DNA from 3 places in the Streptomyces sp. NPDC051183 genome. Region 1 is predicted to be linked to each of the others. Evidence: riboswitches for the same ligand, from Rfam matches in the RefSeq annotation. Region 1 holds a riboswitch; each other region holds the start of a gene.

The links. A riboswitch is a leader RNA that binds a small molecule or an ion and turns the genes downstream of it on or off. The one in region 1 is predicted to bind thiamine pyrophosphate.
Region 2: linked by a shared signal. The riboswitch ahead of thiO (glycine oxidase ThiO) and the one ahead of AB0M99_RS06085 (thiamine ABC transporter substrate-binding protein) in region 1 are both predicted to bind thiamine pyrophosphate.
Region 3: linked by a shared signal. The riboswitch ahead of thiC (phosphomethylpyrimidine synthase ThiC) and the one ahead of AB0M99_RS06085 (thiamine ABC transporter substrate-binding protein) in region 1 are both predicted to bind thiamine pyrophosphate.

Annotation. Positions count from the first base shown of each region.
Region 1 is NZ_JBFBBA010000005.1:92,284-103,943, forward strand. Features, by position in the region: gene AB0M99_RS06070 (cytochrome P450) at 1-561, shown strand, start outside; gene AB0M99_RS06075 (ABC transporter ATP-binding protein) at 558-1,583, opposite strand; gene AB0M99_RS06080 (iron ABC transporter permease) at 1,583-3,199, opposite strand; gene AB0M99_RS06085 (thiamine ABC transporter substrate-binding protein) at 3,253-4,353, opposite strand; TPP riboswitch at 4,438-4,547, opposite strand; gene rlmN (23S rRNA (adenine(2503)-C(2))-methyltransferase RlmN) at 4,606-5,718, opposite strand; gene AB0M99_RS06095 (phosphatidate cytidylyltransferase) at 5,812-6,888, opposite strand; gene frr (ribosome recycling factor) at 6,888-7,445, opposite strand; gene pyrH (UMP kinase) at 7,531-8,310, opposite strand; gene tsf (translation elongation factor Ts) at 8,473-9,309, opposite strand; gene rpsB (30S ribosomal protein S2) at 9,442-10,320, opposite strand; gene AB0M99_RS06120 (M23 family metallopeptidase) at 10,570-11,031, shown strand; gene AB0M99_RS06125 (helix-turn-helix domain-containing protein) at 11,086-11,643, opposite strand.
Region 2 is NZ_JBFBBA010000004.1:219,390-231,049, reverse strand. Features, by position in the region: gene AB0M99_RS05515 (SAV_6107 family HEPN domain-containing protein) at 161-643, shown strand; gene AB0M99_RS05510 (methyltransferase) at 692-1,450, shown strand; gene AB0M99_RS05505 (DUF3040 domain-containing protein) at 1,711-2,112, shown strand; gene AB0M99_RS05500 (DUF4126 domain-containing protein) at 2,219-2,845, shown strand; gene AB0M99_RS05495 (NAD(P)/FAD-dependent oxidoreductase) at 2,878-4,302, shown strand; gene AB0M99_RS05490 (hypothetical protein) at 4,296-5,237, opposite strand; gene metF (methylenetetrahydrofolate reductase [NAD(P)H]) at 5,289-6,203, opposite strand; gene thiE (thiamine phosphate synthase) at 6,284-6,934, opposite strand; gene AB0M99_RS05475 (Rv2175c family DNA-binding protein) at 7,034-7,399, opposite strand; gene AB0M99_RS05470 (FAD-dependent oxidoreductase) at 7,497-8,717, opposite strand; TPP riboswitch at 8,796-8,908, shown strand; gene thiO (glycine oxidase ThiO) at 8,906-10,087, shown strand; gene thiS (sulfur carrier protein ThiS) at 10,084-10,296, shown strand; gene AB0M99_RS05455 (thiazole synthase) at 10,302-11,096, shown strand; gene pknB (Stk1 family PASTA domain-containing Ser/Thr kinase) at 11,289-11,660, shown strand, end outside.
Region 3 is NZ_JBFBBA010000020.1:469-7,057, reverse strand. Features, by position in the region: gene AB0M99_RS19040 (cupin domain-containing protein) at 41-358, shown strand; gene AB0M99_RS19035 (DUF5326 family protein) at 504-731, shown strand; gene AB0M99_RS19030 (helix-turn-helix domain-containing protein) at 1,022-1,759, shown strand; gene AB0M99_RS19025 (SsgA family sporulation/cell division regulator) at 1,857-2,306, shown strand; gene AB0M99_RS19020 (YibE/F family protein) at 2,475-3,890, opposite strand; TPP riboswitch at 3,930-4,073, shown strand; gene thiC (phosphomethylpyrimidine synthase ThiC) at 4,068-5,861, shown strand; gene AB0M99_RS19010 (NUDIX domain-containing protein) at 6,022-6,489, opposite strand; gene AB0M99_RS19005 (hypothetical protein) at 6,476-6,589, opposite strand, start outside.

The DNA of each region.
Region 1 (11,660 bases):
GGACCGGACGGCGCGATGACGACGATGGAGGTGCTCAGCACCTCCGCGCTCCTGCTGATCGCGGGCCACGAGACCACGGTCAACCTCATCACCAACGGGATGCTGACCCTGCTGCGCCACCCGGACGTGCTCCAGCGGCTGCGCGAGGACACGGGCCTGGCCGTCCCCATGGTCGAGGAGCTGCTCCGCTACGAGCCTCCGGTCCAGCTCCTGCCCCAGCGCAGCACGCTGGCCGACATCGAGGTCGCCGGGGTCTCCATCCCCAAGGGCGCGTCCCTGTGGCTGATCCTGGCCTCCGGCAACCGCGACCCGAAGCGGTTCGAGGACCCGGACCGCTTCGACCCGGACCGCAAGGACATCCAGCACCTCGGACTCGGCAGCGGCATCCACAGCTGCTTCGGGGCGCCGCTGGCGCGGCTGGAGGCCCAGCTGGCGCTGAGCGAGCTCGCCCGCCGGCTGGACAACCCCCGGCTCCTGGAGGACCCGCCCCCCTACCGGCAGAACGCGGTCCTGCGCGGCCCGCGCCACCTGCCGATCGCCTGCGACCGCATCCTCGACTAGTTCGCGGCCGGGAGCACGACCACCTCGGACGGGGTGAAGGTCACCGCGACGCGGTCGCCCACCGACGGCGCCCCCGCCAGGCCGCACTCGGCCTCCAGCACGGGACCCGCCTCCGGGCGCAGCAGCAGCGCGACGTGCGTGCCGCGGAAGGTACGGGACTCCACCACGCACGCGAGGCCCTCCGGCCCCAGGACGACCCCGGCGGGCCGGATCAGCAGCCGCTGCTCCCCCTCCGGGGACCCGGGCGGCACGGGGACCTTGCCCCACGCGGTGGCCGCGGCGCCGCCGGACACCACGGCCGGGACCACGTTCTCGAAGCCCAGGAACCGGGCCACGAACTCGGAGGCCGGCCGCTGCCACACCTCCAGCGGGGTCCCGGCCTGCGCGATCCGCCCGTCCCGCATCACGATCACCCGGTCGGCCAGTGCGAAGGCCTCCCCCTGGTCGTGCGTGACGGCCAGCACGGTGGTCCCCAGCCGGGAGAACAGCCCCTGGAGCTCCACGACCAGCCGCTCCCGCAGCCCGCGGTCCAGCTGTCCCAGCGGCTCGTCCAGCATCAGCAGCCGCGGCGACGGGGCCAGCGCCCGCGCCAGCGCCACCCGCTGCTGCTCTCCCCCGGACAGCGAGGCCACGGCCCTGCCCCGGGCTCCGGGGAGCCCGACCAGCTCCAGCAGCTCCGCGACCTGGGCCTCGTACGCCCCCTTCGAGGAACCCCGCATCCGCAGGCCGAAGGCGACGTTCCCGCCCACGTCCCGGTGCGGGAACAACTGGTGGTCCTGGAACATCAGGCCGACTCCGCGCCGGTGCACCGGTACGCCGGCCTGGTCGGCCCCTCCGAGCAGGACGCGGCCCCCGGACACCTGCTGGAGCCCGGCGACGACCCGCAGCAGCGTCGACTTCCCGCTGCCGCTCGGGCCCAGCACGCACACGATCTCGTGCTCGGCGACCTCCAGGTCGACGGAGTCCACGACGGCGCGCTCGCCGAAGCGGACCGACACCCCTTCCAGCCGGAGCAGCGTCATCAGAACTCTCCCGAGGTCTTGTCGGGTCGCAGTCGCTCCAGCACCAGCAGGGACACCGCGCACACCAGCATCAGAATCGTGCTCAGGGCCATCGCCTGCCCGTAGTTCATCTCCCCCGCCCGCCCCAGCAGCCGCGCCACGGCCACGGGCAGCGTCGGGTGGTCCGGCCGGGCGATGAAGACGGTCGCCCCGAACTCGCCCAGCGACACCGCGAAGGCGAACCCGGCGGCGATCAGCAGCGCCCGCCGCACCAGCGGCAGGTCCACCTCCCGCCACGCCCGCAGCGGGGACGCGCCGAGCACGGCGGCGGCCTCCCGCAGCCGCCCGTCCACGGCCCGCAGCACCGGGAGCATGGTCCGTACGACGAACGGCACCCCCACCAGCGCCTGGGCCAGCGGCACCAGGATCCACGAGGTCCGCAGGTCCAGCGGCGGCTCGTCCAGGGTGATCAGGAAGCCGAAGCCCACCGTCACCGCCGACACCCCCAGCGGCAGCATCAGCAGCGCATCGAACCCGCGCACGAACCGGCCCCCGCGCCGGGTCAGCGCCGCGGCCGCGAGCCCCCCGATCACCAGGGCGATGGCGGTGGCGGCGAGCGCGTACTGCAGGGAGTTCCAGATCGCCTCCAGCGGCGGCACCAGGAACGTTCCGCCGCCCGCACCCACCTCCTGGAGCGCCCGGTAGAAACCGAACCCGTACCCGCCGGGCGCGTCGAAGGACCGTTCCACCAGCACGCCCAGCGGCAGCACGATCAGCAGCGCCACCGTCAGCAGCACCGCGCCCAGCAGCCCGCGCTGCGCGAGCCCGCGCGGCCGGTGCGTCGTGCGACCCGGGTCCACGAGGCGCAGCGCGGTCTCCCGCTTGCGCACGGTCCAGGCGTGCACCCCGAGGATGGCGCCGACCGCCGCGAACTGAACCATCGTCAGGACCGCCGCCGTCGGCAGGTCCAGGAGCTGCGCGGTCTGCCGGTAGACCTCCACCTCCAGGGTGGAGTACGAGGGCCCGCCGAGGATCTGCACGACCCCGAAGGAGGTGAAGGTGAACAGGAAGACCATCAGAGAGGCGGCCGCCACCGCCGGGGCCAGCGCGGGCAGCGTCACCCGCCGCCAGGCCGCGAACCGCCCGGCCCCCAGCACCCGGGCGGCCTCCTCCTGACGCGGGTCGAGCTGCGCCCAGAGCCCGCCGACGGTGCGTACGACCACGGCGTAGTTGAAGAAGACGTGCGCGAGCAGGATCGCCCAGACGGTGGTGTCCAGCCGGATCCCCCACAGCTCGTCCAGCAGACCGTTCCGCCCGACGAGCGCCAGGAAGGCGGTGCCGACCACCACGGTCGGCAGCACGAACGGCACGGTCACCAGCGCCCGCAGCAACTGCTTGCCGGGGAACTCGAAGCGCGCGAAGACGTACGCGCCGGGGAGCGCGATCAGGAGCGTGAGCGCGGTGGACGCGAGCGCCTGCCAGGTGGTGAACCAGAGCACGTCGGCGATGTCGGGCCGGGCCAGCACCTCTCCGATCCGGCCGAACTGCCAGCCGGTGTCGGTCCTGAGCCCGCGCCCGACGATCGCGGCGACGGGATACGCGAAGAACAGCCCGAAGAAGGCGAGCGGGACGGCCATCAGGCCCAGCCTGACGGCCGTGGCCCGGACGCTCTCCTTCGGGCTCTCCCGTACTACTTCACGACGAGCGAGGACCATGCCTTGACCCACTGCTCACGGTTCTTGGCGATGCTGTCCGGCGCGACCGTCTCCGGCTTCTCGATCACCACTCCGTGCTTCGTGAACAGCTCCGGCAGCTTCGCGTCCTTGACCACCGGGTTCACGAACATCTGCAGCGGCATGTCCTCCTGGAACTTCTTGCCGATCAGGAAGTCGAGGAGCGCCTTGCCGCCCTCCTCGTTCTTGGCTCCCTTGAGCAGACCCGCGAACTCGACCTGGCGGAAGCAGGTGCCGGTGGCGACGCCCGTGGGGGCCTCGGCCGGCTGCGGCTCGCCGTAGAGCACCTCGACCGGCGGGCTGGAGGCGTACGAGACGACCAGCGGCCGGTCTCCCTTGGCCTTCTTGCCGCCCGCGGAACCGGAGAAGCGCTCGTTGTAGGCCTGCTCCCAGCCGTCGACGACCTCGACGCCGTTGGCCTTGAGCTTGCTCCAGTAGTCCTTCCAGCCGTCGTCGCCGTACTTGCCGACGGAGGCGAGGAGGAAGCCGAGGCCGGGCGAGGAGGTGGCGGCGTTCTCGGTGACCAGCAGGTTCTTGTACTCCGGCTTGATCAGGTCGTCCAGCGTCTGCGGCGGGGCGATCTTCTTCTCGGCGAAGTAGGCCTTGTCGTAGTTGACGCAGATGTCGCCGGAGTCGATCGGGGTGACCCGGTGCTCCTTGTCGAGCACGTACTCCGCCTTGACCTCGCCCAGGCCCTTGGCCTCGTACGGCGTGAAGATGCCGTTGTCGAGGGCGCGCGAGAGGAGCGTGTTGTCGACACCGAAGAAGACGTCGCCGCGCGGGGAGCCCTTGGTGAGGATCTCCTGGTTCAGCGCCGCGCCCGCGTCCCCGGACTTCAGCACCTTGACGGTGTAGCCGCTCTGCTGCTCGAACTCCTTGAGGACCGTGTCGGTCACGTTGAAGGAGTCGTGGGAGACGAGGGTGACCGTCTTGGACTTGGGGGCGTCGCTCGCGCCCGCGGACTTGTCCTTGGCGTCGCCGCCGCCGCAGGCGCTGAGCGTGGTGACGCCCAGCGCGGCCGCGAGCGCGGCACCCGCGATCTTCTTGGTGGTGCTCACTGGTGATTCCTCCTGGGATGACCAGGAGAAGACGCGGCCCCGCCCGGCGCTCTCTCGGAGCGGACGCCGGGCAGGGCGCAACAGCTTGAGTGGTGACCGAACTTCCTACCCCGAATGACCGGGGCGAGGTTCAGAGGGTCTGCGGATGACGGATACCGCACTCTCAGCGCTGTGGCGCTCCCCTGTCGGAATATGAAATTGGTTCGGCCACAGGGTACCCCGTGGCCGAATACGAGCGCTGTTGACCGAAACCTAGCGCTCGGAGGCGGCGAGCTGTCCGCACGCGCCGTCGATCTCCTGGCCGCGGGTGTCGCGTACGGTCACCGGCACGCCGTGGCGGGCGATGGCCTCGACGAACGCCTTCTCGTCCTCGGGCCGCGAAGCGGTCCACTTCGAGCCCGGGGTCGGGTTCAGCGGGATCAGGTTGACGTGTACGCGCTTGCCCTTGAGCAGCTTGCCGAGCAGGTCGCCCCGCCAGGCCTGGTCGTTGATGTCGCGGATCAGGGCGTACTCGATGGAGATCCGGCGGCCGGACTTCTCCGCGTACTCCCAGGCCGCGCCGAGCACCTCGCGGACGTTCCAGCGGGTGTTCACGGGGACCAGCGTGTCGCGCAGCTCGTCGTCCGGCGCGTGCAGCGAGACGGCGAGGCGGCACTTGAAGCCCTCGTCGGCGAAGCGCAGCATGGCCGGGACCAGGCCGACGGTGGAGACGGTGATGCCTCGCTGGGACAGGCCCAGGCCGTCGGGCTCCGGGTCGGTGAGGCGCCGGATGGCACCGACGACGCGGTTGTAGTTGGCGAGCGGCTCGCCCATGCCCATGAAGACGATGTTCGACAGCCGGGCCGGTCCGCCCGGGACCTCGCCGTCGCGCAGGGCGCGCATGCCGTCGACGATCTGGTGCACGATCTCGGCGGTGGAGAGGTTGCGGTCGAGGCCCGCCTGGCCGGTGGCGCAGAACGGGCAGTTCATGCCGCAGCCGGCCTGCGAGGAGATGCACATGGTCACCCGGTCGGGGTAGCGCATCAGCACGGACTCGACGAGCGTGCCGTCGTGCAGCTTCCACAGGGTCTTGCGGGTGGTGTCGTCGTCGCACGAGATGTGCCGGATGACCGACATCAGGTCCGGCAGCAGCTCCTGCTGGAGCTTCTCGCGGGAGCCCGCCGGGATGTCGGTCCACTCGGCCGGGTCGTGCGCGTACCGGGCGAAGTAGTGCTGCGAAAGCTGCTTGGCCCGGAACGGCTTCTCACCGATCGCGGCGACCGCCTCGCGGCGCTCCTCGGGAGTGAGGTCGGCGAGGTGCCGGGGCGGCTTCTTGGCTCCGCGCGGTGCGACGAAGGTGAGCTCTCCCGGAACAGGGCGGGCCATGGCAGGTACTCCTTGTAAGACGAAAGGCGCGCCGCAGAAGCAGCGCGCCTCTCAAGAGTAACCGCCCGACCTGTACGGACGCCTTTCCGCAGGTCAGCCGGTGCCGACGAACGCCGCCAGCAGCAGCCACACCACCGGTGCGGTCGGCAGCAGCGAGTCGAGCCGGTCCATGATCCCGCCGTGGCCCGGCAGCAGCGTGCCCATGTCCTTGATGCCCAGGTCCCGCTTGATCATCGACTCGCCGAGGTCTCCCAGCGTGGCGCTGACCGCGACCGCGAGGCCCAGCAGCAGGCCCTGCCACCAGGAGCCGCCGTCGATCAGGAACTCCATGCACAGCGCGCCGGCGACCATGGCGAAGGCCACCGCACCGAACAGGCCCTCGCGGGTCTTGCCGGGGCTGATGCGCGGAGCGAGCTTCGTCTTGCCGAAGCGCCAGCCCACCGCGTACGCCCCGGTGTCGCTGACCACGGTCAGGACCAGGAAGGTGACGACGCGCTGCGGCCCGTCGTCGGCGGTGAGCAGCATCGCGACGAACGTGGCCAGGAAGGGCACGTAGAACGCCGCGAAGACACCCGCCGTGACGTCCTTGAGGTAGTCCTCGGGCGGTTCGGTCATCCGCCAGACCAGGACCGCCAGCGCGGTCAGGGCCATGGCAACCCAGGCGCCCTCGGCCCCCCGGACGTAGCCGGCGATGACCATCGCCGCGCCGCCGACCGCGAGCGGTACCAGCGGCGCCTTGACGCCCTTCTTCTCCTGGAGCCGGGAGGTCAGCTCCCACAGGCCCACGACGACCGCGACGACGATGACGCCGACGAAGACCGCCTTGACGATGAACAGCGAAGCGAAGATCACTGCGCCCAGGCCGACACCGACCCCTATGGCGGCACGCAGGTCCCGCCCGGCGCGCTTCTTCTGCGGCGGGGGCGAGGCGTCCTGCGGTGCCTGCGAAGGCGGGGGCGGGGGGCTGGGCATGGGCTCCTGCGGCGGCGTCTCGGCGCGGAACGGGGGGCCGCCGTCAGCGGCGGCCCCCCGATCGCGTGCTTCCCGGTCGTCGAAGTCACGGCCGGCGGCATCGGGCACGATGGGCATGGGCCGAGTCTGCGGGCCCACCAGCGCATCGTATGCGGGACCCGCCGGAACCGGCTCCGTGGCCCAGGGAGAGTCGTTCATCAGACCTCGAGGAGCTCGGCTTCCTTGTGCTTGAGGAGCTCGTCCACCTGCGCGACGTACTTCGCGGTGGTGTCGTCGAGCTCCTTCTCGGCGCGGCGCACCTCGTCCTCGCCGGCTTCCTTGTCCTTGACGAGCTTGTCGAGGGCGTCCTTGGCCTTGCGGCGGACGGCGCGGATCGAGACCTTGGAGTCCTCGGCCTTGGTGCGCGCGACCTTGACGTACTCCTTGCGGCGCTCCTGCGTCAGCTCGGGGAAGGTCACCCGGATGATGCTGCCGTCGTTGCTGGGGTTGACGCCCAGGTCGGAGTCGCGGATGGCCTGCTCGATGTTGCGCAGGGCGCTCTTGTCGAACGGGGTCACGACGGCCATGCGCGGCTCGGGCACCGAGAACGAGGCGAGCTGGTTGATGGGCGTGATGGCGCCGTAGTACTCCGCCACGATCTTGTTGAACATCGCCGGGTGCGCACGGCCGGTGCGAATCGCGGCGAAGTCTTCCTTGGCGACGACGACGGCCTTTTCCATCTTCTCCTCGGCCTCGAGGAGGATCTCTTCGGTCACCACGTGCTCCTGCATGTCAGATACGGATGGTTCAGGCGGGCGGTACGGGCTCGGCCCTGCAGGCCGCGGCCCGGCAGCGACGGGCTCAGGCCCGGGTGCCCTGGTCGCTCACGAGCGTGCCGATCTTCTCACCCTTGACGGCGCGGGCGATATTGCCCTCGGCGAGCAGCTCGAAGACCAGGATCGGCAGCTTGTTGTCGCGGCACAGGGTGATGGCGGTGGCGTCGGCGACCTTGAGGTCGCGGGAAAGCACCTCGCCGTACTCCAGGGCGTCGAACTTCACCGCTTCCGGGTTCTTCTTCGGGTCGGAGTCGTAGACCCCGTCGACCCCGTTCTTGCCCATGAGCAGGGCCTCGGCGTCGATTTCCAGGGCGCGCTGGGCGGCCGTGGTGTCGGTGGAGAAGTAGGGCATGCCCATGCCCGCGCCGAAGATCACGACGCGGCCCTTCTCCAGGTGGCGCACGGCGCGCAGCGGGATGTACGGCTCCGCGACCTGGCCCATGGTGATGGCCGTCTGGACGCGCGAGTCGATGCCTTCCTTCTCCAGGAAGTCCTGGAGGGCGAGGCAGTTCATGACCGTGCCGAGCATGCCCATGTAGTCGGACCGGGCCCGGTCCATGCCGCGCTGCTGGAGCTCGGCGCCGCGGAAGAAGTTGCCGCCGCCGATCACGACGGCGATCTCCGCGCCGTCGCGGACCACCGCGGCGATCTCACGCGCGATGGCGTGGACGACGTCGGGGTCGACGCCGAGTCCTCCGCCACCGGAGAAGGCCTCGCCCGACAGCTTCAGCATGAAGCGGCGGCCCTTCTTGTCCTGGTCGCTCTTGTCGTCGGAAGCGGTGTGGGGGTCCACGCCCTGATTCATGGAGATCTCCTCGTGCACATACGAAGAAGGCCATTGCCGGTGGGTCCTTGCGGTTCCCTCTACGGCAATGGCCTCCTCGTCAGATCTGCGGTCGCCTCGCGCGAGCGCGGACGACTGCCTCAGACCCTACCGGGGTCCGGTGTCCGTCGCGTACGGACGGACTCAGATGCCGACCTTGATGCGCGAGAAGCGCACCAGGGTGACGCCGGCCTCGTCCAGGACCTTCTGGACGGACTTCTTGGCGTCCAGGGCGTACGCCTGGCCAAGGAGCGTGTTGTCCTTGAAGAAGCCGTTGACGCGACCCTCGACGATCTTCGGGAGCGCGGCCTCGGGCTTGCCCTCGGCGCGGGTGACCTCTTCGGCTACGCGGCGCTCGGACTCGACGACGTCGGCCGGGACGTCTTCCTTGGAGAGCCAGCGCGGGGAGAACGCGGCGATGTGCTGCGCGATGCCGCGGGCGACCTCGGCGTTCTCCTTGTCGAGCTCGACCAGGACGCCGATCTGGAACGGCAGGTCGGGCATGGTGCGGTGCATGTACGCCGCGACGTAACCGCCGGTGAACTGCGCGAAGCGGTCCAGGACGATCTTCTCGCCGAGGTTGGCGTTGGCCTCGTCGACGAAAGCGGTGACGGTCTTGCCGGGCTCGATCTCGGACGCCAGCAGCGCCTCGAGGTCGGCCGGGGAGGTGGCGGCGACGTGCGCGGCCAGCTGGTTGGCGACGGCCAGGAACTTCTCGCCCTTGGCGACGAAGTCCGTCTCGCACTTCAGCTCGACGATGACACCGGAGGTGTTGTCGTCGGCGATCAGGGAGACGACGGCACCGTTCTCGGCAGAACGGCCCTCGCGCTTGGCGACGCCCTTCTGACCCTTGATACGGAGCGCCTCGACGGCCTTGTCGACGTCGCCGTCGGACTCGACCAGCGCGTTCTTGCAGTCCAGCATGCCGGCGCCGGTGAGCTCGCGGAGCTTCTTGACGTCAGCGGCGGTGTAGTTCGCCATGAGTCTGTGATTCTCTCTCGAAGTCGTAGATCTACGGGTGCGACGGGGGGCCGCGCTCGTGGCGCGGCGCCCCCGCCGTCATCGTCCGTGCTGTGAGTGCCCGGCGCGTGAACGCCGGGCGCTCTCAGTGGGTCAGGCCTGCTCGGCGTCGGCGGCCGGAGCCTCGGCGACGACCTCGGCCTCGGCGGCCGGGGCCTCGGCCGGAGCGGCCTCGGCGGCGTCGTCAGCCTTCTTGTCGCCCTCGAGCAGGTCGCGCTCCCACTCGGCGAGCGGCTCGGCAGCGGCCTTCTCGCCCGGCTTCGAGTCGCCGGTCGCAGCGCCGGAGCGGGCGATGAGGCCCTCGGCGACGGCGTCGGCGATCACGCGGGTGAGCAGGGTGACGGAGCGGATCGCGTCGTCGTTGCCCGGGATCTTGTAGTCGACCTCGTCGGGGTCGCAGTTGGTGTCGAGGATCGCGACGACCGGGATGTGGAGCTTGCGCGCCTCACCGACGGCGATGTGCTCCTTCTTGGTGTCGACGATCCAGACGGCGCTGGGGACCTTCGACATCTCGCGGATACCACCGAGGGTCTTCTCCAGCTTGGCCTTCTCGCGGGAGAGGACCAGGAGCTCCTTCTTGGTGAGACCCGAGGCGGCGACGTCCTCGAAGTCGATCGCCTCAAGCTCCTTCAGACGCTGAAGGCGCTTGTAGACGGTGGAGAAGTTGGTGAGCATGCCACCCAGCCAGCGCTGGTTGACGTACGGCATACCAACGCGCGTCGCCTGCTCGGCGATGGCCTCCTGGGCCTGCTTCTTGGTACCGACGAACATGATGGAGCCACCGTGCGCGACGGTCTCCTTCACGAACTCGTAGGCGCGGTCGATGTACGACAGCGACTGCAGCAGGTCGATGATGTAGATGCCGTTGCGCTCCGTGAAGATGAAGCGCTTCATCTTCGGGTTCCAGCGGCGGGTCTGGTGACCGAAGTGGACGCCGCTTTCCAGCAGCTCCCGCATCGTTACGACGGCCATGGCCATCTCCTTGGTTTCTCGGTTTGGTTCCTGACGCCCCGCCGCGTCCTGCCCCGCTGAGGGACCGAGAGACGCTGTCACCAGGCCTTTTCGGGCCGGTGCTGGGGCGTGCGAAGTCGACCCGGTGACCCGGATCGCCACAAGAAGTGTACGGGACCCGGCGGTATGCCGGGTGACGCCGTTGTCCACACCCCCGGCGTTGTCCACAGGGGCCGCCGGCCGCGGCCCGGCCGCGGGACGCTGAGGGCCATGACGACACTGCTGATCAGCCTGCTGCTGACCCTGCTCCAGGCCGCCGCGCCCGGGGCCCGCCCGCTGCCCCCGCCGCTGTCGGTGGCGCGCTGGTGGGATCCTCCGCCGGGCCCGTACGCGGCCGGCCACCGCGGGGTGGACCTGTTCGCGCCGGTGGGCGCGGAGCTCCGCGCGGTCGGCCCGGGCCGCGTGCACCACGCCGGGCAGGTCGCGGGGCGCGGGGTGCTCTCGCTCACGCTCCCGAACGGGCTGCGCACGACGTACGAGCCGGTCCGCCCGCTGGTCGCGGAGGGTGAGCAGGTCAGCACCGGGCAGGTGGTGGCGGTGCTGACGGAGGGCTCGCACTGTCCGGCCCCGTGCCTGCACTGGGGGCTCCTGGCGGGCGAGGTCTACCTGAACCCGCTGACGCTCGTCCCCCGCCCGACGCCGCGCCTGCTGCCGGACCCCGGTCCGCTCTGAGGCGCGGGTGCGGGTCGGAGCCGCAGGTCGGAGCCGCAGGTCGGAGCCCGGGCCTCAGCCCCGGACGCCCCGCAGCGCCATGGCGACGGCCGCCTCAGTGACCACGGCCGGGTCCTCGGCCGCCCCGAGCTCGATCCGCCGGACGGCCGCGTCGACCACTCCCTGGAGCAGCATCGCGGCCAGCTTCGGCTGCTGCTGTCCGAGGGCGGCCAAGGCCTCCACGATCATCGCGACGAGCCCGCCGTGCGCCGCGCGGATCTTCTCGCGCGCCCCGGCGTCCAGCTCGCTGGCGGAGATCGCCACCACCGCGCGGTGCCGGCGGTCCCCCACCAGCCCCAGCTGGCTCCGCACGTACGCCTCGATCTTGGCCTCCGGCGTCTCGGCCTCGGACATCGCCGCCTCGATCTCGGCCGCCCACACGGGGAAGTCCACCGCGCACAGCTCTTCGACCACGGCCGCGCGGGACCGGAAGTACTCGTACACGGAGGACCGGGCGAGCCCGGTCCGCTCCGCGAGGGCGGGGAAGGTCAGCGCTTCCGTCCCGCCTTCGGACAGCAGGGAACGCGCGGCGTCCAACAGGGCGCCGCGCTGCATCGACCGGTGCTCGGCCACGGAGGCCGCTCGAATCC
Region 2 (11,660 bases), on a different contig from region 1:
GAAGTTGACGGGCAGACAGTGGGTGAGATGTCCGAAAACCGCAGGTCAGCGCAATTGTCAGTGGGGCACGTCACGATGGACACACGTACTGACACCCACGGCAAGGCGCCAACACCGCACCACGCAGCAGCGCTCAGCGCGCATCGACAGGAGGTTCGTCATGGCCACACCGTCCCCGTCCCCTGTCCACCCCGTCCCGCGGAAGTCGGCGGCCCCTCCGGCCGCCCTCGACCTGCTCGCCAAGGCCCGCAGCGGCCTGGCCGAAGCCGCCAGGCTGACCCGGCCCAACGAGCGGTACGCCACCGCCCACCTCGCCGCCCTGCGCACCGCCGCGGCCGTGCTCGCCGCGCGCGGACGGCCCGAGCCGGTGAACCCGCGGCGGCGGCCCCGGATCCGCAGTGCGTGGGAGGTGCTCCCGGAGATAGCGCCCGAACTGACCGAGTGGAGCGCGCTCTTCGCCTCCGGCGCGGCCCGCCGGGCCCGGGCCGAGGCGGGCATAGCGGACGCGGCGACCGGGCGGGACGCGGACGATCTGGTGCGGGCCGTCTCGATGTTCCTGCGCCTGGTGGAGCGGATGCTGGAACTCCACGCGCCGGCCGCTCAAGGTCCGCCGCAGACCCTGCCGCATGTCCCGAGGCAATAGGGTGGGGTGAAGACCGCTCACCCAGACCCCGCCGAGGAGCCAACAGCCGTGTCGGACACTTCCCGCCCCCGTGCCTCCCTCCGCACCGCCGTGGTGTGGGAGGTCCTCAGGGAGGCCCTCGACCGCCGGACGAAGGCGACCGGGCGGGACGTGCTGGACGTGCTCGACACGGGCGGCGGCACCGGCAACTTCGCCGTACCGGTGGCCCGCCTGGGCCACCGGGTCACCGTGGTCGACCCCAGCCCGAACGCGCTGTTCGGGCTGGAGCGCCGGGTCTCCGAGGCCGGCGTGGCCGACCTGGTGCGCGGCGTACAGGGCGACGCCCAGGGCCTGCTCGATGTCGTCGACCGCGAGTCGTACGACGTGGTGCTGTGCCACGGCGTCCTGGAGTACGTGGACGACCCGGCCGAGGGCGTGGCCAACGCGGTGGCGGCCCTGCGCCCCGGCGGCGTCCTCAGCCTGCTGGGCGCCGGGCTCGGCGGGGCCGTGCTGGCCCGCGCGCTGGCCGGGCACTTCGCCGAGGCCCGTACGGCGCTCACCGACCCGGCCGGCCGCTGGGGCGGCGGAGACCCGATGCCCCGCCGCTTCACCGCCGAGCAGCTCGGCGAGCTCGTCGGCGGAGCGGGCCTCGCGGTCGGCGCGGTGCACGGCGTGCGGATCTTCGCCGACCTGGTCCCCGGAGTCCTGGTGGACACCGAGCCGGGCGCGGTCGAGGCCTTGCTCCGCCTGGAGGAGGCCGCCGCCGAGCTGCCCGCCTTCCACGCGGTCGCCACGCAACTGCACGTACTGGGCGAGAAGCCCGCCTGATCTGCGGGGCTTCCTGGACGGGGTGGGCCACACACCCTCCGTACCCTCGATCGGCCCCGTATGATCGGGGGCAGTGACCGGCATGCCGGGCGGACCATTGGGGAATAACGCCCCAGTGACCGCTCGCACGGCGGTACGGTTTCGCGCAGCGATTGATGAAAGTGGCGTAGAGGGCGGGTATCACGGGGGCGATTCCCCGCCTATCCTGAAGGGGACCCCTGGTCGCTACCCCCCGCGACCGACGGATGAGGAGGACTCCCGTGCCGCTCTCGGAGCACGAGCAGCGAATGCTCGAGCAGATGGAGCGAGCGCTGTACGCCGAAGATCCCAAGTTCGCGACAGCGCTTGAGGGAAGCGGACTGCGCACGTACACCCGGCGACGGGTCTACCAGGCAGTCGCTGGCATCGTGGTGGGTATCGCGCTCCTCATGACCGGTGTGATCGTCCCGAACGTGCTCTGGATCAGTGTGGTGGGTTTCCTCGTCATGCTGGGCTGTACGGTTCTCGTGGTCACCGGTTGGCGCAAGGCTCCCAAGCCCGGCGAGCAGCCCGCCTCCGGCAGTGCAGGCGGTTCGGCCCACGGCCAGAACCGGCAGCGTCGGTCGATGATGACCCGCATCGAGGAGCGGTGGCAGCGCCGCCGCGACGAACAGGGGCAGTAGGCCCCGCTCGGAACACAGGTGAGGGGACGGCAGCCGGACGGCGGCCGTCCCCTCACCTTTCCGTCTTCCGCCTGCCGGATCATCCGTTCTCCGTCATGATGAGCCGGTGAGTGTGCTCCCCCTGGTCTTCACCAGCGGCTGGGCCAGCGGGATCAACGCCTACGCCGTGGTCCTGCTGCTCGGCATCTTCGGCGCGACCGGTCTGACCGACGAGGTCCCGGCCTCGCTGCAACGCACCGACGTGCTGATCGTCGCGGGCGTGCTGTTCCTCTGCGACTCGGTGGCCGACAAGATCCCCTACGTGGACTCGGTCTGGGACGGCGTCCACACCGTGATCCGCCCGGTGTCCGGAGCCGTCGTCGGCGCGCTGCTGGCCGGGCAGAGCGGGTCGCTCTCCGACATCGCCGCCGGCGCCGTCGGTGGCTCCACCGCCCTGGCCAGCCATTTCGTCAAGGCCGGCACCCGGATGGCGATCAACACCTCGCCCGAGCCCTTCAGCAACATCGCGATGAGCACCGCCGAGGACCTCGGCGTGGGCGGCATCGTCACCTTCGCGATGTTCAACCCCCAGGCCGCCGCGATCATCGCGGCCGTACTGCTGGCCGTCGGCCTGGCCCTGCTGTTCTACCTCTGGACCCGGATCCGCCGCTTCCTGCGCCGCCGGGCCCAGCGCCGCGAGGAGAAGCGCCTCGCTGCCGAGGTGCGCGGGGCCACCGGGGCACCACCCCGCTGAGCCCGCCGGCCTCCCTCGATAGGCTCAGCCGCATGGCACGAATTGCGGTGATCGGCGCCGGGATGGGCGCGATGGCGTCGGCGGCCCGGCTGGCCGTGGCAGGGCACCGGGTGACGGTGTACGAGCGCGGGACGACGTACGGGGGCGCCGTCGGCCGCTTCGAGCGCGACGGCTTCGCCTTCGACACCGGCCCCGGGCTGCTGCACCTGCCCGCCGTCTACCGCGACCTGTTCGTCAAGACCGGAAAGCGGCCGCTGGAGGACTGCGCCCGGCTGGTCCAGGTGGACCCCGCCGTCCGGCACGTGCTCGCCGACGGCCGCGAGGTCACCCTCCCCAACGCCTCGCGCGGCGGCGCCGCCGCCGTCCTCGACCAGGCTTTCGGGCCCGGCGCCGGGGAGCGCTGGAGCGCGGTGCTGGGCCGCGCCCGGGACGCCTGGGACGCCACCCGCCGCCCGCTGCTGGAGGAGCCGCTGCGCCGCGACTGGCAGGTGCTGGGCCGCGACCCGTACCCCGCGCTGCGGGGCAGCGGCCTGCTGCGCAGGCGCCCGCCGACGCTGGCCGAGGTGGCCGCCCGCGAGCTGGGCGGCGACGGCCTCGCGGAACTGCTGACGGCCCGCGTCGGCTCGTACGGGGTCGATCCGGCGACCGCGCCGGCGGCTGCGGCCGTGCTCCCGTACATGGAGCAGACCTTCGGCAGCTGGTACGTGCGCGGCGGGCTGCGTGCGCTGGCCACCGCCGTGTACGAGCGGTGCCTGGAGCGGAAGGTGGCCTTCGTCTTCGGCGTGGACGCGGAGGTACGGGAGGTCCTCGTACGCGGCGGCCGCGCGGCCGGGCTGCTGCTCGCCGACGGCACCGAGGCCGAGGCGGACTTCGTGGTCTGCGGCGTGGACCCCCGGCGGCTCGGCGTGGAGCCGGCGCCCGGCGGCGTCCCGGCCCGCGGGGCGGACACGCCGAGCCGGGTCACGCTGTTCCTCGCCCTGCGCGGCGCCCGCCCCGCGGATGCGGTGCACCGGACCCTGGTCCACTCCCCCGGCGGGCCGGTCACCGTGCTGCGCCCCGACGACCCGGCCACCAGGCCCGACGCCGACCACGAGGCCGTCACCGTGAGCGCCGTCTGCGGCCCGGCGGGCGCTACCGGGGCTCCCGGGGCCGAGGAACTGCTGGAACTCGCCGAGCGGGCCGTACCGGGGCTGCGGGAGCGGCTGCTGTGGCACGAGGTGCGCACCCCCGCCGACATCGAGGCCGCGACGGGCGCGCTGGGCGGCTCGGTGCCCCCGCCGGCCCTCGCGGGGGCCGGCGGCCGGGGCCTGTACCCGGCCAACTCCGCGGCCCTGCCCGGCCTGTACCTCGCGGGCGGCTGGGCGCACCCCGGCGGCGGGCTGGCGCACGCCGGGATGACGGGGGCCCTGGTGTCCGGGCTGATCGTGGAGGGCGCGGAGTTCCGCGGCTCTCAGTAGCGGTACTGCTCGTACCCGCCGGTGTACGGGTAGCCCTGCTGCGGCTGCTGTCCCTGCTCCTGCTCGGGGTAGGGCCGGCCGTACTCGTCGGTGTTGCGCTGCTGCGGGACCCAGACCCCGCCGGGCGGGGTGTCCATGGAGTACTGCTGCTGCTGCGCGGCCGCGTACGGGTCGGGGGTGTACTCGGCGTAGGGGGCGTAGTCGTAGGACTGCTGCGGGGCGACGCCGCCGCCGGTGCCGATGTACGGGTCCGAGTAGGCGGCGTAGACCTGCTGTTCGCCGCCCGCCTGGTAGCCGGCGCTGTAGTCGTACCCGCCGGAGCCGTCCTGGGCCTGGGCCTGGGCCTGGGCCTGGGGGTCGTAGTACGCGGCGTACTGGTGGGAGTCCTGCTCGGCGGCGTTGTACTGCGGGGCGAAGCTCTGGATCCCGTACGACCCGGTGTCCTCGGGCAGCGGCTGCGGGCTGTAGAACTCCCCGGCCCCGGCGGACGGGCCGTCCGCGGCCTGCCGTTCGGCCGCGGGGGCCCCGACGGCCGCGGAGTCGCCCTGCGGGCCGTACTCCTGCTCCGGCCCGGCCTCGGGCTCGTACTCCAGCGCGGTGACCCGGAGCGCGGGCTCCTGGCGCTTGCCGCCCGCGGCCCGGCGCCGGCGGGTCGGCGGCGGCTGCACGACGGGCACGCCGCCGCGGCGCACGGCCCAGCCGGCCACGAAGCCCTTGCGGAAGGAGAGCGTCACCAGGGTCTGGCCCACGGCGAAGGCGGCCGCTCCCGCGGCGATGACGAGTACGGACGGCAGCACCACGCCCGCGACCACGCCGAGGAAGCCGGCGAAGGCGAGCAGGCGCCAGCGCAGCCGGGCCTTGTACTGCATCAGGACCTCGGCAAGCAGCCACAGCGCGACGAAACCGAACGCGATGTAGAGGACCGTCATTCCCATGCATGGCCCCTCTCGGTGCGGACGACCGCCCGGGAGACGGGGGCCGGCCGATCAGGCCCGCTGGTGCAGACCCAGATTCTCGTAGATCTCGAGAGTCGCCGTGGAATTGTTCAGCGTGATGAAGTGCAGCCCCGGGACACCCTCGGACAGCAGCCGCGCGCAGAACTCCGTGGCGAACTCGATGCCAATGGAGCGTACAGCGGCCGGATCGTCCTTGACGGCGAGCATGCGCTCTTTCACAGCAGCGGGGAAGACTGCGTTGCTGAGTTGCGGAAGCCGGTCGAGCTGCTTGACGGCCACAACAGGCATGACCTCGGGGATGATCGGGGTCTCGCAGCCCGCCTTCTCGACGCTGTCGCGCAGCCGCAGATAATTCTCCGGATCGAAGAACATCTGGGTGATCGCGTAGTCGGCTCCCGCACGGCACTTGTCCACGAAGTGCCGGATGTCCGTGTCCCAGTCGTCGGAGCGCGGGTGCATCTCGGGGAAGGCCGCGACGCCGACGCAGAAGTCGCCGGACTCCTTGACCAGCCGGACCAGATCGGCTGCGTAGTGGACGCCATCGGGGTGCGCCACCCACTCGCCCATGGGGTCGCCCGGCGGATCTCCGCGCACGACGAGCATGTTCCGGATGCCCGCGTCGGCGAACTGTCCGATCACGTTGCGCAGCTCGGCGACCGAGTGGTCCACGGCGGTGAGGTGCGCGACCGGGGTCAGGGTGGTGTCGGAGGCGATCTCCTGGGTGGCCTTGACCGTGCCGCCGCGGGTGGAGCCGCCGGCTCCGTAGGTCACGGAGACGAAGCTGGGGGATACCGCCTCGACCCGGCGCAGGGCGTTCCAGAGGTTGCGTTCACCCTTCTCCGTCTTGGGGGCCCAGAACTCGAAGGAGTACGAGCGCCCGGACGCGAGGAGGTCGCGGACCGTGTGTGCACGATCCGACCAGGTGGAAGCGGTACCAAGGGCCATACGGGCAGGTTAGACGCGGCCCGGCGGACACCGAAGCCCAGTCCATCCCTTGGACACGTTTTTGGACACGCCCCGGACGTTCAGCCGCTGACGCGCGCCCGGACCCGCTTGGCCAGGTCGGCCGCGGCCGCGCCCGGGTCGGAGGCCTCGGTGATGGCGCGGACGACGACGACGCGGGTGGCGCCGGCGTCGAGGACCTCGTCCAGATTCGTACCGTCGATCCCGCCGATGGCGAACCAGGGCCGGTCCTGCGCGAGCGCGGCGGTGTACCGGACGAGGTCGAGGCCGGGGGCGTACCGGCCGGGCTTGGTGGGGGTCGGCCAGCAGGGGCCGGTGCAGAAGTAGTCCACGCCCGGCTCGGCGACGGCGGCGTCGACCTCGGACTCCGCGTGGCAGGACCGGCCGATCAGCACGTCCCCGCCGAGGATGGCGCGGGCGGCGGGGACGGGGATGTCGCCCTGGCCGAGGTGCAGGACGTCGGAGTCGATGGCGTGCGCGACGTCGGCGCGGTCGTTGACCGCGAGCAGCTTGCCGTGCCGGCGGGCGGCGTCGGCGAAGACCTGGAGGTGCTCCAGCTCCTCGCCGGCCTCCATGCCCTTGTCCCGGAGCTGGATGATGTCCACGCCTCCGGCGAGCACCGCGTCCAGGAACCGGGGGAGGTCGCCCTGCCGCTTGCGGGCGTCCGTGCACAGGTAGAGCCGGGCGTCGGACAGCTGGGCATTGGCGGACATGGGTACCCCCGGGTGGTAAGCGGTACGCGGTGTACGGGCCGGACGGCGCGTACGCCCCCGCCCGTACACCACGGATGGATCGTGTCTCAGCTCAAGCGCTCAGAGGGCGAGCGCCTGAGCGCGGCGCTTCACCTCCGTGCCGCGATTCTCGCTCAGCGCCTGGGCGGGGGTGCCGGGCAGGGTCGGGTCGGCGGTGAACATCCACTCCAGGATCTCCGCGTCGGAGAAGCCGTCGTCGCGGAGCACCGTCAGCAGGCCGACCAGGCCCTTGACGACCTTGTCGCCGTCGATGAACGGGGCGGGTACCTGGAGGGAGCGGTTCTCGCCGCGGCGCACGGCGAGCAGCTGACCTTCCTTGACCAGCTGGCGGACCCGGGTCACTTCGATGTCGAGCATCTCCGCGATGTCGGGGAGGTACAGCCAGGCGGGGACAAGGGCGTCGATCTTTGCGTCAATCTCGGTCACGGGCACAAGCCTGCCATCTCGGACTCGCCCCCGGTACCCGAGCCGCCCCGTCCGGGTCTCCCCGGCCCCCTCCCGGGGGTCGGGGGGCTGCCGGGGACTACGCCGTGGCCGCCTTGAGGGGCGTGGCGGGGTCGGCGACCTTGGCCGGGTCGACCGCGGCCCCGGACTCGATGAGCTTGCGTCCCTGCGCCAGGTCGCGCGGGCGGCCCACCGACAGCACCGCCACGAGCGCCCCGTCCCGTACCCAGCACACCGACCAGGACGGCTCCGCCGGGTCGCCGCGCCACAGCATGGCGTCGGCCCCGCCGTGGTGGCCGGCGTACTGCACGAACCTCCCGAACTGCTCCGACCAGAAGTACGGCACCGGGTCGTACACCCGTACGGGCTCCCCCGCCAGGATGTTCGCCGCGACGGCCCGGGGGCCCTGCAGCGCGTTGTCCCAGTGGTGCACGAGCAGCCGGGCCCCGTACCGGCCCGACGGGAACGACGCGCAGTCGCCGACCGCGTACACCCCCGGCAGGGAGGTGCGCAGGTGGGCGTCGGCCGTCACCGAGCCGTCCGCGCCCCGCTCGATCCCCGACCCCGCCAGCCACGCCGTCGCCGGGCGGGCCCCGATGCCCACGACCACCGCGCCGGCCGGCAGCTCGCGGCCGTCCGCGAGGAGCACCCGGCCGGCCTCGACCGCGGCCACCTTTGCGCCGGTGAGCAGCTCGGCCCCGGCCTCCCCGTACCAGCGCGCCATCGGGGCCGCGACCTCGGCGGGCAGCGCCCCCGCGAGGACCCGGTCCGCCGCCTCGACCACCGTGACGGCGCAGCCCGCCTCGCGTGCGGCCGTGGTGAACTCGGCGCCGATCCAGCCGGCCCCGACGACCACGACCGCCGGGGCCGAGGCCAGTACCGGCTTCAGCCGGGCCGCGTCGTCCAGGGTGCGCAGCAGGTGCACCCCGGGGACGCCCTCCGCGCCCGGGAGGGTCACCGGTTCGGCGCCCGTCGCCAGCACGAGCACCCCGTACGGGACGGGACCCGCCTCGGTGTCGAGCAGCCGCTCGGCGGCCCGCAGCCCGGTGACCGTCGTCCCCAGCCGCAGCTCGATGCCGAGCGCCTCGAAGTCGATGTCGAACGCCGAGTCCTCGGCCTTGCCGAGCAGCACCGCCTTGGAGAGCGGGGGGCGGTCGTAGGGCTGGTGGGGTTCGGCACCCAGCAGCGTGACGGGGCCGGTGTAGCCCTGCTCCCGGAGGGCAACCGCCGTCTGCACCCCGGCCATTCCGGCGCCCACTATGACGACGCCGCTGTCAGTCTCTTCCGTCTGCTCGCTCACGCCGCCCAGGTTAGGGGGTGGGGGGCGAGACGGGGAGGCAGCCTTACCCGGCTTCGGCGGCGGGGTTAGTCTGGCCACCGTACCTATCGCGGGAGTCCGGGCGCACCGGGCTGAGAGGGAGGCTGGCCGGCCTCCGACCGTACGAACCTGATCCGGGTCATGCCGGCGAAGGGAGGGGCTGGACGCCCATGCACGCATACCGAAGAAGCGGAAAACCGGGATACGACGTCCTCGTCATCGGGGGCGGGATCATCGGCCTGGTCACCGCCTGGCGCGCGGCCCGTACGGGGCTGCGCACCGCGCTCGCCGATCCGGCGCCCGGCGGCGGCGCCGCCCAGGTCGCGGCGGGCATGCTCGCCGCCGTCACCGAGCTGCACTACGGCGAGGAGACCCTGCTCGGGCTGAACCTCGCCTCCGCCGCGCGCTACCCGGAGTTCGCCGCCGAACTCGCCGACGCGAGCGGCGGGCTGGACATCGGCTACCGGGCCTGCGGCACCCTCGCCGTGGCCCTCGACGCCGACGACCGCCTCCACCTGCGCGAGCTGCACGCCCTGCAGCGCCGCTGCGGCCTGGAGTCGGAGTGGCTGACCGGGCGCGAGTGCCGCCGCCTGGAGCCGATGCTGGCCCCGGGTGTCCGCGGCGGCCTGCGCGTGGACGGCGACCACCAGGTGGACCCCCGCCGGCTGGCGGCGGCGCTGCTGGCCGCCTGCGAGCGGGCCGGGGTGGACATCCACCGGGCGGGCGCCGAGCGGCTGCTCGTCACCGCCGACCGGGCCGGCGGTGCGCGGCTCGACGGCGGTACGGAGCTGCTCGCCGACCAGGTGGTGCTGGCCGCGGGCTCGCTCAGCGGCCGGCTGGCCGGCGTACCGGCGCAGGCGGTGCCCCCCGTACGGCCGGTGAAGGGGCAGGTGCTGCGCCTGTCCGTGCCTCCCGCGTACGCGCCGTTCCTGTCCCGGACGGTACGGGCCGTGGTGCGCGGCAGCCACATCTACCTGGTCCCGCGCGAGAACGGCGAACTGGTCGTCGGCGCCACCAGCGAGGAGCTCGGCTGGGACACCACCGTCACCGCCGGCGGGGTCTACGAACTCCTGCGCGACGCCCACGAGCTGGTGCCCGGCATCACCGAGCTCCCGCTCACCGAGACGCGGGCGGGACTGCGGCCGGGCTCACCGGACAACGCGCCGCTGCTCGGCCCGACCGAACTGCCGGGCCTCCACCTCGCCACCGGGCACTACCGCAACGGGGTGCTGCTGACCCCGCTGACCGGGGACGTCATGACGGAGCTGCTGACCACCGGCGAACTGCCGGAGATCGCACGCCCCTTCACCCCGCGCCGCTTCGCCCTCACCCGTCAGGAGTCGTACGCATGACCCTCTCCGTCTCCGTCTCGGTCAACGGCGAGCCGCGCGAGGTCGCCGCCGGCACCACCCTCGACACGGTGGTCGCCGCGCTGACCACCGCCCCGTCCGGGGTCGCGGCCGCGCTCAACGAGACCGTGGTCCCGCGCGGCCAGTGGCCCGCCACCGCGGTGGGCGACGGCGACCGGGTCGAGATCCTCACCGCGGTCCAGGGGGGTTGAGGGGCATGAGCGACGACACCTTCCTGCTGGGCGGCCGCTCCTTCTCCTCCCGCCTGATCATGGGTACGGGCGGGGCCCCGAGCCTGGACGTCCTGGAACGGGCCCTGGTCGCCTCCGGCACCGAACTCACCACGGTGGCGATGCGCCGGCTGGATCCGACGGTCCAGGGCTCGGTCCTGTCCGTGCTCTCGAAGCTGGACATCGCGGTCCTGCCGAACACCGCGGGCTGCTTCACGGCGGGCGAGGCCGTGCTGACGGCGCGGCTGGCGCGGGAGGCCCTGGGTACGGACTGGGTCAAACTGGAGGTCGTCGCGGACGAGCGGACCCTCCTGCCGGACGGGGTCGAGCTGCTGGACGCGGCGGAGGTCCTGGTGGACGAGGGCTTCACGGTGCTGCCGTACACGAACGACGATCCGGTGCTGGCGCGGAAGCTGGAGGACGTGGGCTGCGCGGCGATCATGCCGCTGGGCTCTCCGATCGGGTCGGGGATGGGGATCCGCAATCCCCACAACTTCGAGCTGATCGTGGAGCGGGCCGGGGTCCCGGTGATCCTGGACGCGGGCGCCGGTACGGCCTCGGACGCCGCCCTGGCCATGGAGCTGGGGTGTGCGGGGGTCATGCTGGCCTCGGCCGTCACCCGGGCCCAGTCCCCCGCGCTGATGGCGGCGGCCATGCGGGACGCCGTCTCGGCGGGCCGGCTGGCCTTCCGCGCGGGCCGCATCCCCCAGCGCCGCTTCGCGGACCCCTCCTCCCCGACGGAGGGCCGCGCCGCCCTGGACCCGGAACGCCCGGCGTTCTGACCTCGCGGCGCCCCTGGCGGGGCGGGTGGTTCCAGCCCGTCCGGCGTTCGAGGTCCGGGCCCGGGCGGAGCCCCGCCCGGGGCCCCGCACCGGGCCTCGCGGGCGGCGCGTCGAGCCGGAGAAGTCACAGGTGCGCTGCAAGGGTGGACCACCCGGTCCGGGGGGACATGCCGCGCTCGTAGAATCGGCCGGGTGGATACGACCCTGGAAGACCCCCTCGTCGGGCGCGTGCTCGACGGCCGCTACCGCGTCGACGCCCGCATCGCGGCCGGCGGCATGGCCACGGTCTACCGGGCCGTCGACACCCGCCTCGACCGCGTCCTCGCGCTGAAGGTCATGCACCCGGCGCTCGCCGCCGACGCCGCCTTCGTCGACCGCTTCATCCGCGAGGCCAAGTCCGTCGCCCGCCTCGCCCACCCCAACGTGGTGGCCGTCTTCGACCAGGGCACCGACGGCCCGTACACGTACCTCGCCATGGAGTACGTCTCCGGCTGCACCCTGCGCGACGTGCTCCGCGAGCGCGGCGCCCTCCAGCCGCGGGCCGCCCTCGACATCCTCGAACCC
Region 3 (6,589 bases), on a different contig from region 1:
GATGGCAGTCGTACGAGAGAGCACAAGGGGCACAGCGAAGATGAAGGCCTTCCGGCTGGACGAGCTCGAAGCGGAGCGGGCCGTGAACGACGGCGCCTATCTGCAGTTCCTGCGTGAGCGGAACATGTCGGTCGGGCTGTACGCGCTCGATGCGGGGCAGAGCGACCCGCAGCAGCCGCACGGACAGGACGAGGTGTACTTCGTCGTGAGCGGCCGGGCCTCGATCACGGTGGGAATGGAGACCACGACGGTGGCCAACGGCAGCGTGGTCTACGTACCGGCCGGGGTCCCGCACAAGTTCCACCACATCACCGAGAACCTGAAGGTGATGGTGGTCTTCTCCCCGCCGGAGGCGTGAGCGGCGGGGGCCGGAATGAGGGTTGTGCGCCTGATCCCCCTAGGGGGCGGGTCAGGGGACTGCGGGGGCTTGTGGGCCCCCGCGGGCGTCCGTGGGCTCCTAGCATCGAAGCAGGAAGTCACGGACGAGGAAGAGGTTGAGGAACATGAACGGCATCCGAGAGACATTCGCAGGCATGCCCTGGTGGGTTAAGTGGGTCGCCGTTCCGCTGCTGGTGATTCTCGTCTTCGGCGGTGTGATCACCCACATCCTGGCGACGCTGATCGGATTCGCCTTCAACGTCCTGCTCTTCGTCGCCCTGGTCGGCGGCCTGGTCTTCCTCGTGAAGAAGTTCAGCGGCAGCGGCTCGAAGTCCTCGTCCAGCGAGTGGTAGATCGGCCCAAGCCGGTCGGTAACGGGATTAACCCAGGTGAGGGAACGTGACACGCTAAACCGCTCACATCGCTGGAATCGGCGGATAGAGTGGCAATCTGTGCCGTTACCTGGGCACCGAAAGCCGGTAATGCCGCCTCGACCCGCGGTTCTGTAAAGCAACTCACCGAGCACGACCCCCAGGAGCCACGGCATACGCGGGGGCGGCCCCCGCAGGGCGGGCCCCCCACGGCCTGCCGCCACGCCTGGGGGTGAGCTTTGTCTTCGGTTCACAATGCCGGTGTGCCGACGCTGATCGGTTCGGTGCAGCGGGCGTTGAGACTGCTCGAAGCGGTGGGCTCCCATAGCGAGGGAGCTCCGGCCAAGCAACTGGCGCGCGAGGCAGGGCTCCCGCTTCCCACTGCGTACCACCTGCTGCGCACTCTGACCCACGAGGGCTACCTGCGCCGGGAGAGCGGCGTGTTCGTCCTGGGCGACGCCGCCGGACGGCTGGCCGGTGGTGGACTCCAGCAGAAACGTCGCAGCATGATCCTCGACTCCCTCGCGCACTTCCGCGACGCGGTCGGGGCCCCCGTCTACTTCGCGGTCTACCGCGAGGGTGAGATCGAGGTCGTGGGCGTCTCGGACACCCCGGCCAACCCGGCCTGCGAGGAGTGGGCCGATTTCCGCGAGACCGGCCACGCGCACGCCATCGGGCAGTGCCTGCTCGGCCAGCTCGACGAGAAGACGCGCAAGGACTACCTCGACCGCCACCCCGTCGAGGCGATCACCCCGTACACCGTGGCCGATCAGCGGGCGCTGGAGCAGCGCATCGCGTCCTTCCAGCGGATGCAGCCGGTGACCGAGCGTCAGGAGTACGCGCTGGGCACGGTGTGCGCGGCGATCCCGATTACAGCGGGTGACACTGCTGCGACCATGGCCATTTCTCTCCCACTGCACCAGGAAGCCCGCTTGCTCTATGCGGTTGATCGGCTACGGAGTGAAGTAGGCGCGCTGTTGAGCACCCTCTCGTTCTCTATCAGTATCTGAAAACTCACTCCTTGTGATCTGCTGGCGCTTCCACCACTCTTGTCAAGAGGGCCCTGGGGGATCATTCCTGGCCACTTCCACAACAGCGGGGTAGGCAATGCGCGAGTCGGTACAGGCAGAGGTCATGATGAGCTTCCTCGTTTCCGAGGAACTCTCGTTCCGGATCCCGGTGGAGCTCCGGTACGACGCTCGTGACCCCTACGCAATCCGCCTGACCTTCCACCTTCCCGGAGATGCGCCCGTGACCTGGGCGTTCGGCCGGGAACTACTGCTGGACGGCATCAACAAGCCCTGCGGTGACGGCGACGTACACATCGCCCCCACCGACCCGGAGGAACTGTCGGACGTCCACATCAGGCTCCAGGTCGGGGCCGACCGGGCACTCTTCCGTGCCAGTGCGGCGCCGCTCGTCGCGTTCCTCGACCGCACCGATCGGCTGGTTCCGCTCGGTCAGGAGCGAAACCTGGGCGACTTCGAGGAGAACCTGGACGAGGCGCTCGGCAAGATCCTGGCCGAGTCGCAGCAGAACGAGCAGAACGCGGGCTGACGCGGGCCGACACAGGCCGATACCGGCCGACGCCGGCTGATCAGACGCACCACCGGCTCAGCGTGCCGACGCGCTGAGTGCACCGACTTGCCGCTCCCGACGACGGGTGGCGCGCACGGTCCGACCAACCGTGCACGCCGGTCCGCGCAACGGGCCACCACTCATCCTTCAGCGCTTGCGACGCCGGCCCCGGCCGCCGCGGGCCGGCCCCGGAGCCGCCCCGGTGGCCGGGGATCCCGGTCGGTCGGCAGAAACCACCAGTGCGGCCAGCGCCGTTGTCACGGGCACCGAGGCCACCAGGCCGATCGAGCCCACGAGGGTTCGTACGATCTCCTCCGCCACCAGTTCGCTGTTGGCCACGGAACCCATACTGCTGTTCGCGATCGAGAAGAGCAGCAGCAACGGCAGCGCGGCTCCCGCGTATGCCAGCACCAGGGTGTTGACCACTGACGCGATATGGTCCCGCCCGATCCGGATGCCCGCCCGGTACAGGCCGCGGGGGCCCATCGCGGGGTCGGCCTGGTGAAGTTCCCAGACCGCCGACGTCTGGGTGACCGTCACGTCGTCGAGCACGCCCAGCGATCCGATGATCACGCCTGCGAGCAGCAAACCGCTCATGTCGATGTTCGGGTAGAGCCCGTGGATCAGCCCCGTGTTGTCGTCGGTGTTGCCGCTGAGGAACGCCCAGCCGATGAACAGCGAGCCCAGCAGGCCGATCAGCAGCAGTGAGACGAGCGTGCCCAGGACGGCGACCGACGTACGAGCCGTCAGACCGTGGCACATGTAGAGCGCGATCAGCATGATGGCGCTGGCCCCGACCACCGCAACGACCAGCGGGTTCGAACCCTGCAGGATCGCCGGGAGGATGAAGAGGGTCAGTACGCCGAAGCTGACGACGAGCGCGATGAGCGCGAACAGCCCCCGCATCCGGCCGACCAGGACCACCGCGACGGCGAAGATCCCGGCGAGCAGCGCCATCGGGAACTTCCGGTTCACGTCGATCACGGAGTACTGGAGGTCCCTGGGGGCGTCCGGTGCGTAGGCGACCACCACCTCCTGACCGTCTTTCAACTGCCGTGGTGCGCCCGGCTGGACGATTTCGATGAAGGTGCGGCCCTTGTCCGGCCCGGTGCCGACCTCGATGGTGGCCTTCTTGCACTCACCGGTCTGCGCGGCCTGTGCCTCGCGGCCCTCGGGCGTGGAGGTGTCGCCGGTGGTCGGGACCTGGGAGGCGTTGACGGACTTGCAGTCGACCCGCGCCAGCGAGACGACCTTGCCCTGCTGGGTCTGGCGGTCGAAGCCCACCCCGGAGCGCTCGTGGGCGGGGGCACCTCCCGGCCAGAGCACCACCATGCCGATGAAGACGGCGGTGGCGAAGGGGATCAGCACGGCCGCGATCACCTTGCGCAGGTGCTTCGAGACGGGGGCCGCCGGACCGTGGCTGTGGGAGTGCCCGTGTGAGTGCCCGGGGCCCGCATGCGCATGGTCGGCATGACCTGTGTGACCCGTGGGGTCAGTGGGCTCGGCGGGAGGCTGCGGCGAGGACGTCACCGGTAGATCATCGCAACAGATGAGGGGGCCCACTGTTCAGCACGCCACACATGACGCTAGCGTGGGGGCACCTTTGCACAACGCGGGAGCTCGGAGCACCGGGCTGAGAGGGCGCTGATCACCGTACGCGCAGTGAATGCGTACGGGAAGAGGCTGCGTCGACCGCCGAACCTGTTACCGGGTAATGCCGGCGTAGGGAGATCAGGTCTCATGACCATTCAGGACGCACGCACGCCTGCCGTCAGCCAGGACACCGACGGCCAGACCGAGCGCCAGCCCGGCTGGCACAAGGGATACCTGGCGGGCTCCCGCCCGGACATCCGGGTGCCGGTCCGCCAGGTCCACCTCACCAACGGCAAGGACGTGACGCTCTACGACACGTCCGGGCCGTACACCGACCCGCAGATCGAGACCGACGTCCGCCGGGGCCTGCTGCCCCTGCGCGAGAACTGGATCATCGGCCGCGGCGACACCGAGGAGTACGCGGGCCGCCCCGTGCGCCCCGAGGACGACGGCATCAAGCACACCTCGCCCCGCGGTGGCCTCAAGAACCTCGACGCGGTCTTCCCGGGCCGCCCGCGACAGCCCCGCCGCGGCCGCGGCGGCGTTGCCGTCACGCAGCTCGCGTACGCCCGCCGGGGCGAGATCACCCCGGAGATGGAGTACGTCGCGATCCGCGAGAACGTCTCCCCCGAGGTCGTCCGCGAGGAGATCGCCGCAGGTCGTGCGGTGCTTCCCGCGAACGTGAACCACCCGGAGATCGAGCCGATGATCATCGGTAAGCGCTTCCTGGTGAAGGTCAACGCCAACATCGGCAACTCCGCGGTCACCTCCTCCATCGAGGAGGAGGTCGACAAGATGACCTGGGCGACCAAGTGGGGCGCCGACACGGTCATGGACCTCTCGACCGGCCGCAACATCCACACCACCCGCGAGTGGGTGCTGCGCAACTCGCCCGTGCCGATCGGCACCGTGCCGCTCTACCAGGCGCTGGAGAAGGTCGACGGCCGTGCCGAGGATCTGACCTGGGAGATCTACAAGGACACGGTCATCGAGCAGGCCGAGCAGGGCGTCGACTACATGACGGTCCACGCCGGCGTGCTGCTCCCGTACGTGCCGCTGACCGCCCGCCGCAAGACCGGCATCGTCTCGCGCGGCGGCTCGATCATGGCCGCGTGGTGCCTGGCGCACCACAAGGAGAACTTCCTCTACACGAACTTCGAGGAGCTCTGCGAGATCCTCGCGGCGTACGACGTCACGTACTCGCTGGGTGACGGCCTGCGCCCCGGATCCATCGCGGATGCCAACGACGCCGCGCAGTTCGCCGAGCTGAAGACGCTGGGCGAGCTCAACACGATCGCCAAGCGCCACAACGTGCAGACCATGATCGAGGGCCCGGGCCACGTCCCGATGCACAAGATCAAGGAGAACATCGACCTCCAGCAGGAGATCTGCGAGGAGGCGCCGTTCTACACGCTCGGCCCGCTGACCACGGATGTCGCGCCCGCCTACGACCACATCACCTCGGGCATCGGCGCCGCGATGATCGCCTGGTGGGGCACCGCGATGCTCTGCTACGTCACGCCCAAGGAGCACCTGGGCCTGCCCAACCGCGACGACGTGAAGACCGGTGTCATCACGTACAAGATCGCTGCGCACGCCGCTGACCTGGCCAAGGGTCACCCGGGCGCCCAGGAGTGGGACGACGCACTGTCGGACGCGCGGTTCGAGTTCCGCTGGGAGGACCAGTTCAACCTGGCCCTCGACCCGGACACGGCCCGGGAGTTCCACGACGAGACCCTCCCGGCCGAGCCGGCCAAGACCGCGCACTTCTGCTCCATGTGCGGGCCGAAGTTCTGCTCGATGAAGATCAGCAGAAGCATCACAGAGCAGTTCGGCGGGGACGACTCGGCCACGGATGAGGAGATCCAGGCGGGGATGCTCAGCAAGTCGGCGGAGTTCGCGGCCACAGGCAACCGGCTGTACCTGCCGCTGGCTGACTGACCTGCGCACATGAGGCTGACCGACGGCATTCCGGGGGGAGTCGTCGGTCAGCCTTGGTCGTTCTGCGCACTGATCTTCTGACGGTAGACCGTCCCGAAGCACACGGCCCCGGTTCCGCAGTCTGGAACCGGGGCTCTGGCGCGTCCAGAATCCGTTGGCGTCAACGGACAAAGGGGCCCTGTCCGGCTCTCCAGTCGTTGATGCGCTTGCGGATGCTTGGCACCATCGGGAGGGCGTCTATGGCATCCGGAGCGAACCAAGCCACCTCGAACGACTCGTCCGAGGTGCGTAGCGCTCCCCCGGTGGGTCGGCCCAGCAGGCAGATGGAGAACTCTTGCCGGACCTCGCCGTCGTCGTAGGCGAACACGTGCCCCGGGTTCGTGTAGGTCCCGACGATGCCCGTGATCTCGACGGTGATTCCGGTCTCCTCGAACGTCTCACGGACCGCGCAGTCTCCGATGGTCTCGCCTAGATCCATTTTGCCGCCGGGTAGGGCCCACATCCCGTTGTCTGTGCGCCTCTGCAACAGCACGTTTCCGCTCTCGTCTACGACGACCGCCGAAGCGGCCGGTACGAGGCTGTTGGCCTCAGGGGCGGTGGGGTCGTCTTCGTAGTCACGCCTGGCCATCGTTAGTGGTCTTCCTGATGTCGCGTCCTCGGCTCCACAGTTCCTCGACGTGTGCCGCGAAGCGGTCGAACATGCCGTCCGTCTGGCCGCGTCGCAGGTG